One region of the Pseudomonas sp. PDNC002 genome, then DNA from elsewhere that is predicted to be linked to it. Evidence: riboswitches for the same ligand, from Rfam matches in the RefSeq annotation. Region 1 holds a riboswitch; each other region holds the start of a gene.
What was found. A riboswitch is a leader RNA that binds a small molecule or an ion and turns the genes downstream of it on or off. The one in region 1 is predicted to bind cobalamin.
Positions count from the first base shown of each region.

Region 2: it holds a riboswitch for cobalamin, as region 1 does, so the genes downstream of both, cobO (cob(I)yrinic acid a,c-diamide adenosyltransferase) here and cobW (cobalamin biosynthesis protein CobW) in region 1, are expected to answer to the same signal.
Region 3: it holds a riboswitch for cobalamin, as region 1 does, so the genes downstream of both, JVX91_RS12135 (TonB-dependent receptor) here and cobW (cobalamin biosynthesis protein CobW) in region 1, are expected to answer to the same signal.

Region 1 covers NZ_CP070356.1:1,894,727-1,897,993, forward strand. The annotation lists gene cobN (cobaltochelatase subunit CobN) at 1-784, opposite strand, end outside; gene cobW (cobalamin biosynthesis protein CobW) at 1,000-2,052, opposite strand; cobalamin riboswitch at 2,153-2,348, opposite strand; cobalamin riboswitch at 2,409-2,621, shown strand; gene JVX91_RS08820 (CbtB-domain containing protein) at 2,726-2,911, shown strand; gene JVX91_RS08825 (CbtA family protein) at 3,022-3,267, shown strand, end outside.
Region 2 covers NZ_CP070356.1:5,834,292-5,837,558, reverse strand. The annotation lists gene JVX91_RS26380 (MlaE family lipid ABC transporter permease subunit) at 1-792, opposite strand, end outside; cobalamin riboswitch at 923-1,147, shown strand; gene cobO (cob(I)yrinic acid a,c-diamide adenosyltransferase) at 1,424-2,035, shown strand; gene JVX91_RS26370 (cobyrinate a,c-diamide synthase) at 2,268-3,267, shown strand, end outside.
Region 3 covers NZ_CP070356.1:2,630,251-2,633,517, forward strand. The annotation lists gene JVX91_RS12125 (class I SAM-dependent methyltransferase) at 1-415, shown strand, start outside; gene JVX91_RS12130 (VOC family protein) at 476-904, shown strand; cobalamin riboswitch at 964-1,171, shown strand; gene JVX91_RS12135 (TonB-dependent receptor) at 1,346-3,220, shown strand; gene JVX91_RS12140 ((2Fe-2S) ferredoxin domain-containing protein) at 3,220-3,267, shown strand, end outside.

The DNA.
Region 1 (3,267 bases):
TCAGCTCGGCGTCGGCGCTATCGAGCAGGTTTTCCACCGTCTCCAGGCAAGCGGCTTCCTTGAGGCTGGCCACGGCAATGGGCAGCGGGTTGATGCCCTGGGCCTGGAGGCGCTCGCAGAAGGTGTCGATGAAGCCGGTGTTCGCCGCCTGCAGGTGCGTGCGATAGAACAGCAAGGCGGCCACCGGGCACTCGGGGTGCCAGTCGGTCTGCCAGCGGGCGAGGTCGCAGCTGCCGGTCTGCGGGTGATACAGCGCGACGCGCGGCAGCGTCTGCGGCTCGCTCCACGGGTAGTCGCGTTGCAGATGGCGCGTGGCGAGGCAGGCGAAGAACTGCCGGGCGTTGTCCATGCCGCCCTGGCGCAGGTACTGCCAGAGGCGTTCGGCGTCCTGCGCGGGCACGCTGCACAGCGCGGTCAGTTCGGGGTCGGGCTTGTCGTCGCCGGGTACGGCGATCAGCGTGATGCCACGCTCGGCCAGCGCCGCCAGTTGCTCCATGCCGTAGCGCCAATAGCCGACGCCGCCGTGCACGGAGATCAGGATGACTTTTGCGTGTTGCAGCACCTCGTCGACGTAGAGGTCCACCGAGGCGTGGTTCTGCAGCTGCATGGGGTTGGCCAGACGCAGGCTCGGGTAGTCCTCCGGCAGCTCGCGGGCGGCCTCGGCGAGCAGCGCCAGGTGCGAGTCGCCGCTGCAGAGGATCACCAGGTCGGCAGGCGTCTGGGCCAGGTCGGCGATGCCGTCGTCGGGGACGAAGCCGCCGGGTTGGGTGCGCAGCAGGTGCATGGGGGAGCCTCTTTCGCTCGGTCAGGAGGGCTCTCTTCCAAGCCCTGGCTGCGCGCCCCGCTCCGAAGGGAGAGGGAGCCGGTTCGGCGTGCGCGTGAAATTTGTGCTCACAGGCGGGCATGGCGTCTGCCCATACGCCGTTCTACCGGCGAAGCGCCGATGTGGCTCCCCTCTCCCGCTTGCGGGAGAGGGGCTGGGGGAGAGGGCGGTCGGCTTCACGCCAGGGCAGTTCGCAGCTCGTTGGCGATGGCGGCCTGGTCCAGTTCCTGGCCGATCACCACCAGGCGGGTGCTACGGGATTCATCGCTGCGCCAGGCGCGGTCGAAGTGCTTGTCGAAGCGCTTGCCGACGCCCTGCACCAGCAGGCGCATGGGCTTGCCGGGGATGGCGACGAAGCCCTTGATGCGCAGCACGGCGTGGCGCTCGACCAGCGCGTTCAGCGCGTCGAGCAGGGCGCGTTCTTCCACTTCCGGCAGGTCGAGGTGGAAGGAGTCGAACTCGTCATGGTCGTGATCTTCATGGCCTTCGTGGTCGTGATGGGTGGGGCGGCTGTCGATGTGCAGCTCGGCCTCGGCGTTCAGGCCCAACAATACCGAGAGCGGCAGTTGGCCGGAGTTGGCTTCGACGATCTTCACCGCGGGCGGCAGTTCCTCGGCGACTTCGGCGCGCACACGGGCGAGCGCATCGGCGTCGAGCAGGTCGGCCTTGTTCAGCACAACCAGGTCGGCGCTGGCGAGCTGGTCTTCGAAGAGTTCGTGCAGCGGCGATTCGTGGTCCAGGTTCGGGTCCTGCTTGCGCTGCTCGTCCACCTGTTCGGGATGGGCGGCGAAGGTGCCGGCGGCCACGGCCGGGCTGTCGACCACGGTGATCACCGCATCCACCGTGCAGGCGTTGCGGATTTCCGGCCACTGGAAGGCCTGCACCAGCGGCTTGGGCAGGGCCAGGCCGGAGGTCTCGATGAGGATCTGGTCGAGGTCGCCACGGCGTGCCACCAGCTCGCGCATCACCGGGAAGAATTCTTCCTGCACGGTGCAGCACAGGCAGCCGTTGGCCAGTTCGAAGACGCGGCCGACCGCTTCTTCTTCGCTGCAACCGATGGAGCACTGCTTGAGGATTTCACCGTCGATGCCCAGCTCGCCGAACTCGTTGACGATCACCGCGATGCGGCGGCCTTCGGCATTGTCGAGCATGTGGCGGAGCAGGGTGGTCTTCCCGGCGCCAAGGAAGCCGGTGACGATGGTGACGGGGAGTTTGGCCAGGGTCTTCATGCGCGCCTCGTGAGCAGGATGCGGTGCGAGAGGGCGGATGAAGGGCGCGCGCGCGGGTTCGCCGCGCAACGAAGGTCGCCACCGGATCACCCCGCCCGGTTGTCGTGATGCTGGTCGAGGCAGGTCTCCTGGCTCACAGCCCTCTTGAGTTCTCTCGCCTTCCCGCCGTGGCCGGCAGTGGCTCGTGAAAGAACAGGCTGTTCACAGTTGCGGGGGCAGCCGTGGCGCATCCGAAGATTTCCACGTTCCCTCTTAGCTCCGGCCAGCGCCGGAGAACCTCGAAGGGAGGAAGGCTACGCAGCGACGGCGGGGCGGTCAATCGCCGGGGATCGGTTGACGCTTGCAGGCCTTCGTGGTCAGCTAGCGCGGTTTCAGGTGTCTCGCGCCACGCGCGCGAGGTGAAACGGGAAGCCGGTGCGTCCGCAAGGACCAGTCCGGCGCTGCCCCCGCAACGGTAAGCGATCGTAGGGTCATCAGTAGCCACTGTGCTCCGGCATGGGAAGGTTGACCCGCTTGGCCACTGGCCGACATCGCAAGCCCGGAGACCGGCCTGGAATTCTTCGTTTTTGGCAAACCCGCGGTGGGCGGGCGCAGGCCGTGGCGCGGCCGTTCCGGCGCGTTCGAATGCGTTCAACCTCTGCGTTCTCTACTTTGATTTTCAGAGGGAACGTCCATGTCCAGCAGCACCCTGACGCACGCGTCGAGCACTTCCATCCCCCTTTCCAAACGCATCAGCCTGGCCGTTGGCGCCAGCCTGCTCGGTGCGTTGCTGGTGTATTTCGCCGGCTTCTCGCACATCGATGCGGTGCACAACGCCGCCCACGATACCCGCCATAGCGCCGGTTTTCCCTGCCACTGATGCTGTTCTGAGCCCAATCGGCTGCGCGTCGGCCAGGCTGCGTTGGCGTATCGCCGTGCCTGGCTCCAGCTCGCTCGATTCGAGAGTTCGGAAAGGAAAGGAAAGGAAAAATGATCAAACGTATCGCCCAGACCGCCGGTTTCGCCGGTCTGATCGCGGCGCTGGTGCTGACTGTTGTCCAGCTGCTGTGGGTGTCCCCGCTGATCCTCAAGGCGGAAACCTACGAGAAAGCCGAGCCGGCCGCCGCGCTGGTCGAAGAAAACCACGAGCACGCCCATGACCACGCCGCTGGCGCAGTGGCCGCCCATGAGCACGACGCGGAAGCCTGGGAGCCGGAAGACGGCTGGCAGCGCATC
Region 2 (3,267 bases), 2.5 Mb from region 1:
CACCAGCAACTCCACCGGGTCGAGGCCCAGGGCCTGGATGGCGTCGATCTCCTGGTTGGCCTTCATCGAGCCGATCTGTGCGGTGAAGGCACTGGCGGTGCGGCCGGCCAGCAGGATCGCGGTGAGCAGCACGCCGAATTCACGGAGGAAGGAGAAGCCCACGAGGTCGACGGTGTAGATCTGCGCGCCGAATTTCTGCAGCACCGTGGCGCCGAGGAAGGCCACCACCGCGCCGACCATGAAGGTGAGCAGGGCGACGATGGGCACGGCGTCCAGCCCGGTTTCTTCCATGTGCGCAGCCAGTGCGGTCAGGCGCCAGCGCCGTGGGCGGAGCAGGTTGCGCACCAGCGTCTGTAGCGTCAGGCCGATGAAGCCCAGCACGCCGATCAGATGGTCCTTGAAGGTCAGGGTGGCGACGCCGATGCGCTCCAGCACGTCGACCAGTGCGTTGCCCGGCGCCGGGCCTTTTTCGTCCAGGCGGCACTGGGTGATGGCGCTGCCGACGGTGCGCAGCAGTGCCTGGCGCTCGGCTGGGAGGTTGCGGGCGATCTGGTCGAGCTGGCTCATGCGCGCGCCGCCGATTATCTCCGCGAGCAGCGCGGCGCCGGCGGTATCCAGTGCGCCGAGGCCGGTGAAGTCCAGCAAGGCGGGGGATTCGGCGTGCCGCTGGGCGGCCACCTGGGACTCCAGCGTGGCGAAGTGCGCGAGCGTCCAGTCGCCGCTGATGTGCATCAAGGGCGGGGTCGCGGCGGAGTCGAGCTGAAGCTGGCCGGGTTGGGCAGTCGTCGTCATGAGACGCATTCTAGCGGAGTTCGCCTTTGCCACCAGTGTGCTTGTGCTGGCCTTTTTAGACGCCTGCATGACTTGGCTCAAGGCAATGGCGACATCCTGTTCAATTGACGCCTCAGCCCGCCAACCACTAAGCTGCGCGCCTGCTTCAGGTGCCCGCGGCGCAAGCCAAGGGTGAAACAGGGAAGCCGGTGAATTCGATCCTTGCATCGACCATTCCGGCGCTGCCCCCGCAACGGTAAGCGAGTCTGGAACCGCACTGAGCCACTGTGCCACTGGCATGGGAAGGCGTGGTTTTCCGAAAGCCCTCGGGCTTCACTCGCAAGCCCGGAGACCGGCCTGCTGCATCGCATGGCATCGCGGGAGGCGCTGCCGATCGTCGTGGCGCTCCCTGGCGCCGCGCGTTCGATGTCCTCCGCCTGCCCCGACTGGTCAGTGCCGCGCGGGTGAGAGCGGCGGAGAATCCTTCAGGTGAATTCCCTGTTTCCCAAGCCGACAGCCTTCGCGCTGAGCGGCCTTTACCGCATGGCGTCGCTGCGCGCCGGCGGTTCGTTCCTGTCCATCCCATTTTTCGCTCGCTGCCGCCCGGCCGGCGAGCTGGCGCGTGCGCGCTCCCTTTCTAGAGGCAATCCCCATGACTGAATCCCCTGAAAAGGACGAACGCCACCGTTCGCGCATGCAGCGCAAGAAATCGGTGATCGACGAGAAGATCGCCCAGGCCCAGGGCGAACGCGGTGTGTTCCTGGTCAACAGTGGCAACGGCAAGGGCAAGAGCAGCTCGGCCTTCGGCATGGTCGCCCGCGCGCTGGGCCACGGTATGAAGGTTGGCGTGGTGCAGTTCATCAAGGGCGCCGCGACCACCGGCGAGGAAGCGTTTTTCCGCCGTTTCCCCGAGGAAGTCAGCTTCCATGTGATGGGCGAGGGCTTCACCTGGGAAACCCAGGATCGTCAGCGCGATATCGCCAAGGCGCAGGCGGCTTGGGACGTGGCGCGCCAACTGCTGGCCGATCCGCAGATTGGCCTGGTAGTGCTGGACGAGGTGAACATTGCCCTCAAGCACGGCTATCTGGAGCTGGACACGGTGCTCGCCGATATTGCTGCCCGTCCGCCGATGCAGCATGCGGTCGCCACCGGTCGGGGGGTGCAGCCGGCCATGGTCGAGGCCGCCGATACCGTGACCGAGATGGGCCTGGTGAAACATGCCTTCAAGGCTGGGATCAAGGCGCAGAAAGGGGTGGAGTTCTGATGTTCGTGGCTTGCCCTCACCCCAGCCCTCTCCCAGGGGGAGAGGGGGCCGTTCGGCGTGCAGTCGGACTGCGGCGCTCGCCGGTCGATGCTGTTGGCGGGCTCGGTGGTGGCGCGATAGTCGTGCATCGGACACAACTGCTGCAGATGGCACCCAACTGCCCCCTCTCCCCCTGGGAGAGGGTTGGGGTGAGGGTGCTCTTCGCCTTTTCTGCTACTACGGAGCGCGCCTGATGCTCGATGCGCGCCAATGCCCCGCCCTACTGATCGCCGCTCCCGCCTCCGGCCAGGGCAAGACCACCGTGACCGCCGCCCTGGCGCGCCTGCATACGCGCCTCGGGCGCAAGGTGCGGGTGTTCAAGTGCGGCCCGGATTTCCTCGACCCGATGATCCTCGCTCGCGCCAGTGGCGCGCCGGTCTATCAGTTGGACCTGTGGATGGTCGGCGAGAGCGAAAGCCGCCGGTTGCTCTGGGAAGCGGCCGGTGAGGCCGACCTGATCCTCATCGAAGGCGTGATGGGCCTGTTCGACGGCTCGCCCTCGGCCGCCGATCTCGCGCGGCGCTTCAACGTGCCGGTGATGGCCGTGATCAATGGCCAGTCGATGGCCCAGACCTTCGGCGCGATGGCCGTTGGCATGGCCACCTACCAGCCGGACCTGCCGTTCTCCGGCGTGCTCGCCAACCGCATCGGTAGCCAGCGCCACCGCGACCTGGTGCGCGATAGCCTGCCCGAGTGGATTCGCTGGTATGGCGCACTCCCGCGTGACACCGAGGTCGAGTTGCCAAGCCGTCATCTCGGGCTTGTGCAGGCCGATGAACTGGCCGACCTCGACGCACGCCTGGACGCCGCCGCCGATGCCCTGGCTGCCAGTGCCAGTACCGAGCTGCCCTTACCGGTGAGCTTTGCCGTGCCCGAGCCGCGCAGCGAATCTTCCGGTCTCGACGGCGTGCGTATCGGCGTGGCGCGGGACAATGCTTTCGCCTTCCTCTACCAGGCCAACCTCGACCTGCTGCGCGAACTGGGCGCCGAGCTGGTGTTCTTCTCGCCGCTGCGTGACGAATCGCTGCCGGAGGTGGATAGCCTCTACCTGCCCGGCGGCTACCCGGAATTGCACCTGCAAGCGCTGGCCGACAACCGCGCCATGGCCCAGGCGATTCACGCCCACCATGAGATGGGCAAGCCGATCCTCGCTGAGTGCGGCGGCATGCTCTATCTGCTCGATGCCCTGACCG
Region 3 (3,267 bases), 740 kb from region 1:
GGCGTTCGACCTCGCCTACAGCTCGCTGACCCTGCATTACCTGGAGGACCTGCCGCATTTCTTCCGCAACGTGCACGACGCGCTGCGCCCCGGCGGCAGCCTGGTGTTTTCCATCGAGCACCCGATCTACATGGCCTCGCTCAAACCGGGCTGGATAGTCGACGGCGATGGCCGCCGCTGCTGGCCGGTGGACCATTACCAGGACGAAGGCGAGCGCCGCACCGACTGGCTGGCCAAGGGCGTGCTCAAGCATCACCGCACCCTCGGCAGCATTCTCAATGCCGTGATCGGCTCGGGGCTGACGCTGCGCCACGTCGAGGACTGGGGCCCGAGCGCCGAGCAGGTGCAGGCCATCCCGTCGCTGGCCGAGGAGCGCGAACGGCCGATGTTGCTGCTGGTCGCCGCGCAGCGCTGAAGCGGCGAAAAGGCGCGACTATGCTGGAAGGGTCGCGCCCACCCCGCGTCGGAGATCGCCATGTCACAGACCGTTCCCGCCGTCCGCCCCAGCGTCATTCCCTGCCTGCGCTACCGCGATGCGCCCCAGGCCATCGACTGGCTGTGCGCGACCTTCGGCTTCCAGCGACAACTGGTCGTTGCCGATGAACATGGCGGCATCGCCCACGCCCAGCTGGCGATGGCCGACGGCAGTGGGCTGGTGATGCTGGGTTCGCTGCACGACAACGAGTACGGCCGGCTGATGCGCCAGCCCGACGAGATTGGCGGCTGCACCCAGAGCATCTACGTGGTGGTGAAGGACGCCGAAGCGTTGTACCGCGCAGCGGTGGATGGCGGCGCGCAGATCGTCATCGACATCAAGGACGAAGACTACGGCGGCCAGGGCTTCACCTGTCGCGATCCGGAAGGGCATATCTGGAGCTTCGGCACCTACGATCCCTGGCACTGACGCCGCTCTGCAACATCCTGCGCAAGCCCCGCGCTTGACGCTTTCCCATCGCAAGTGTTGATATGCGCCCCGTTTCAGGTGCCCCCCGCCGCCGTGCGTGGGGTGAAACGGGAAGCCGGTGCGTCGCCCTCGTGCGATCAGTCCGGCGCTGCCCCCGCAACGGTAAGCGAGCGGAGCATCCACTAGGCCACTGTGCACCAGCATGGGAAGGCGGATGCCCCAGGACCCTCGCAAGCCCGGAGACCGGCCTGGAACCTGTTTGGCAAACCCGCGGTGGGCGGGCGTGAGCCGGTTCCCGGGGCGCGCTCGTTCCGGGTGTCGCTGCGCCGCCTGCGAAATATCTATTTCGAGGCGATCACCTTGCATTCTCCTGCTTCCAATTCCCGGCGCGCCTTGCGCTGGACTCCCGTTCTCTCCCTCTGTGCCCTGAGTTCGCAGCTTGTGGCGGCTCCCCTCGACCTGGCCGATGAAATCGTCAGCGCGCCTTCCGTGGAGTCCACCACGGTGGCCGACATGGCGCGCTACGGCAGCAAGCTGGAGGTCATCGACCGCCAGCAGATCGAACGCGCCGGCCCCAGCGCCGACATCACCCGCGTGCTGCAGATGTACGTGCCGGGCCTGTTCGTTGCGCCGAAGAACGGCCCGTTCGACTACGGCACCTACTCGCTGCTGGGCGGGCGCAACGACGACACGCTGATCCTGCTGGACGGCGTGCGCCTGAACAATCGCCTCTACGGCGGCATCTACATTGACACCCTGCCGACCACCGCAGTGGAACGCATCGAGGTGCTCAAGGGCGGCCAGGGCCTGCTGTTCGGCACCCAGGCGGTGTCCGGGGTGATCAATATCGTCACCCGCAGCGCGCGCAGCCGCGAGGCGTCCGGCGAGGTGAACCTCGGCCTGGACACCTTCAAGGGCCGCAGCGGCGATGCCCGCGCGGAGAAGGTCGTGCAGAACGGCCTGGGCGACCTCGGCCTGATGGCCTACGTCAGCCACAACCGCTCTGACGGCTACCAGCCCTACCGCGACCGGGACATGACCAGCACGGTCAGCGACAAGCGCCGCTCGTACGACGTCAACGTGTTCGGCGCCAAGGCCATCCAGGCCATCGGTGAGGCTTCGCGCCTGGAGCTGTTCTACCAGTACGCCGACGCCGAGCTGGATTTCGCCCGGCCAACGTCGAACCACCACACCAGCAACAACCGCGTGCAACAGATCGCCACGGCCACCTTCCAGCAGAGCGTCAACGACGTTTTCAGCTGGTTCGCCAAGACCCACATCAACGACTGGGACACCCGCTACGACCGCGTCTACAACCTGCAGGGCGGCGGCACCCAGGTGCTCAACCACAACGACTACTGGGGCTTCACCGACTGGGGCGCGCAGCTCGAAGGCAAGGCCAGGTTCGGTGGCGGTCACGAGCTGGTCTTCGGTAGCGACAACCAGTGGTACAAGGGCCAGGACGATGTGCTGATCATCGACAACGACAAGGCCGAATCCCATGCGCTCTACGCCCAACTGCGCCCGCGCATCGACGCGCTGCCCGATTGGCACCCGAGCCTGGGCGTGCGCCGCGAGGAAATCTCCGGCGGCGAAGGCGCCACGGTGTGGATGCTCACGTCGCTCTACGACCTCACCGAGCAGCTCAAGCTGCGCGGCCAGTTCGGCACCGCCTTCAAGCTGCCCACCGCCGAGCAACTGTTCGTCAACGAGCCGGGAGACGAAGTCGGCAACCGCGACCTCAAGCCCGAGCGCAGCCGCAATGCCGAGCTGGGCCTGGACTACACCGGCGAGCTGTTCGACCAGCCGTGGAGCGGCAGTGTCACCCTGTTCCGCCGTGAGATCACCGACTTCATCACCCTGGCGGGTGACCAGTGGGTGAACGGCAACGGGGAGATCGAGGTGCGCGGCGTTGAGGCCAACGGCCAGTGGCAGTTCGGCCGGCACTGGCAGGTCTCCGCTGACGCCACGCGCAACCTGGTGGACAGCCGCGAAGGCGTGACGGTCAACAACATCCCGCACTTCTTCGCCCGTGTGCGCCTGGGCTATGACGACAACCTCTGGGGCGCCGGCCTCGCGACACGCTACGTGGGCTCCATCGTCAGCGCCCAGGACGACGACTACGGCCACTACACCGTGCTCGACGGCGACGCCTATCGCTATCTCGACCCGGCCCACGCGCACCGCCTGAGCCTGCTGCTGGAGAACCTGCTGGACCGCGACTACGCCACCGGCCGCACCAGCAATGGCAGCCGCCAGGTGGACAACCTCGGCCGGCCGCGCACCGCCGAGCTGCGCTACACCTTCAGCTTCTGATGAGGGCCATCCTGCTGGTCGGCCCGCTGGCCGGCGTCCAGGGCGAG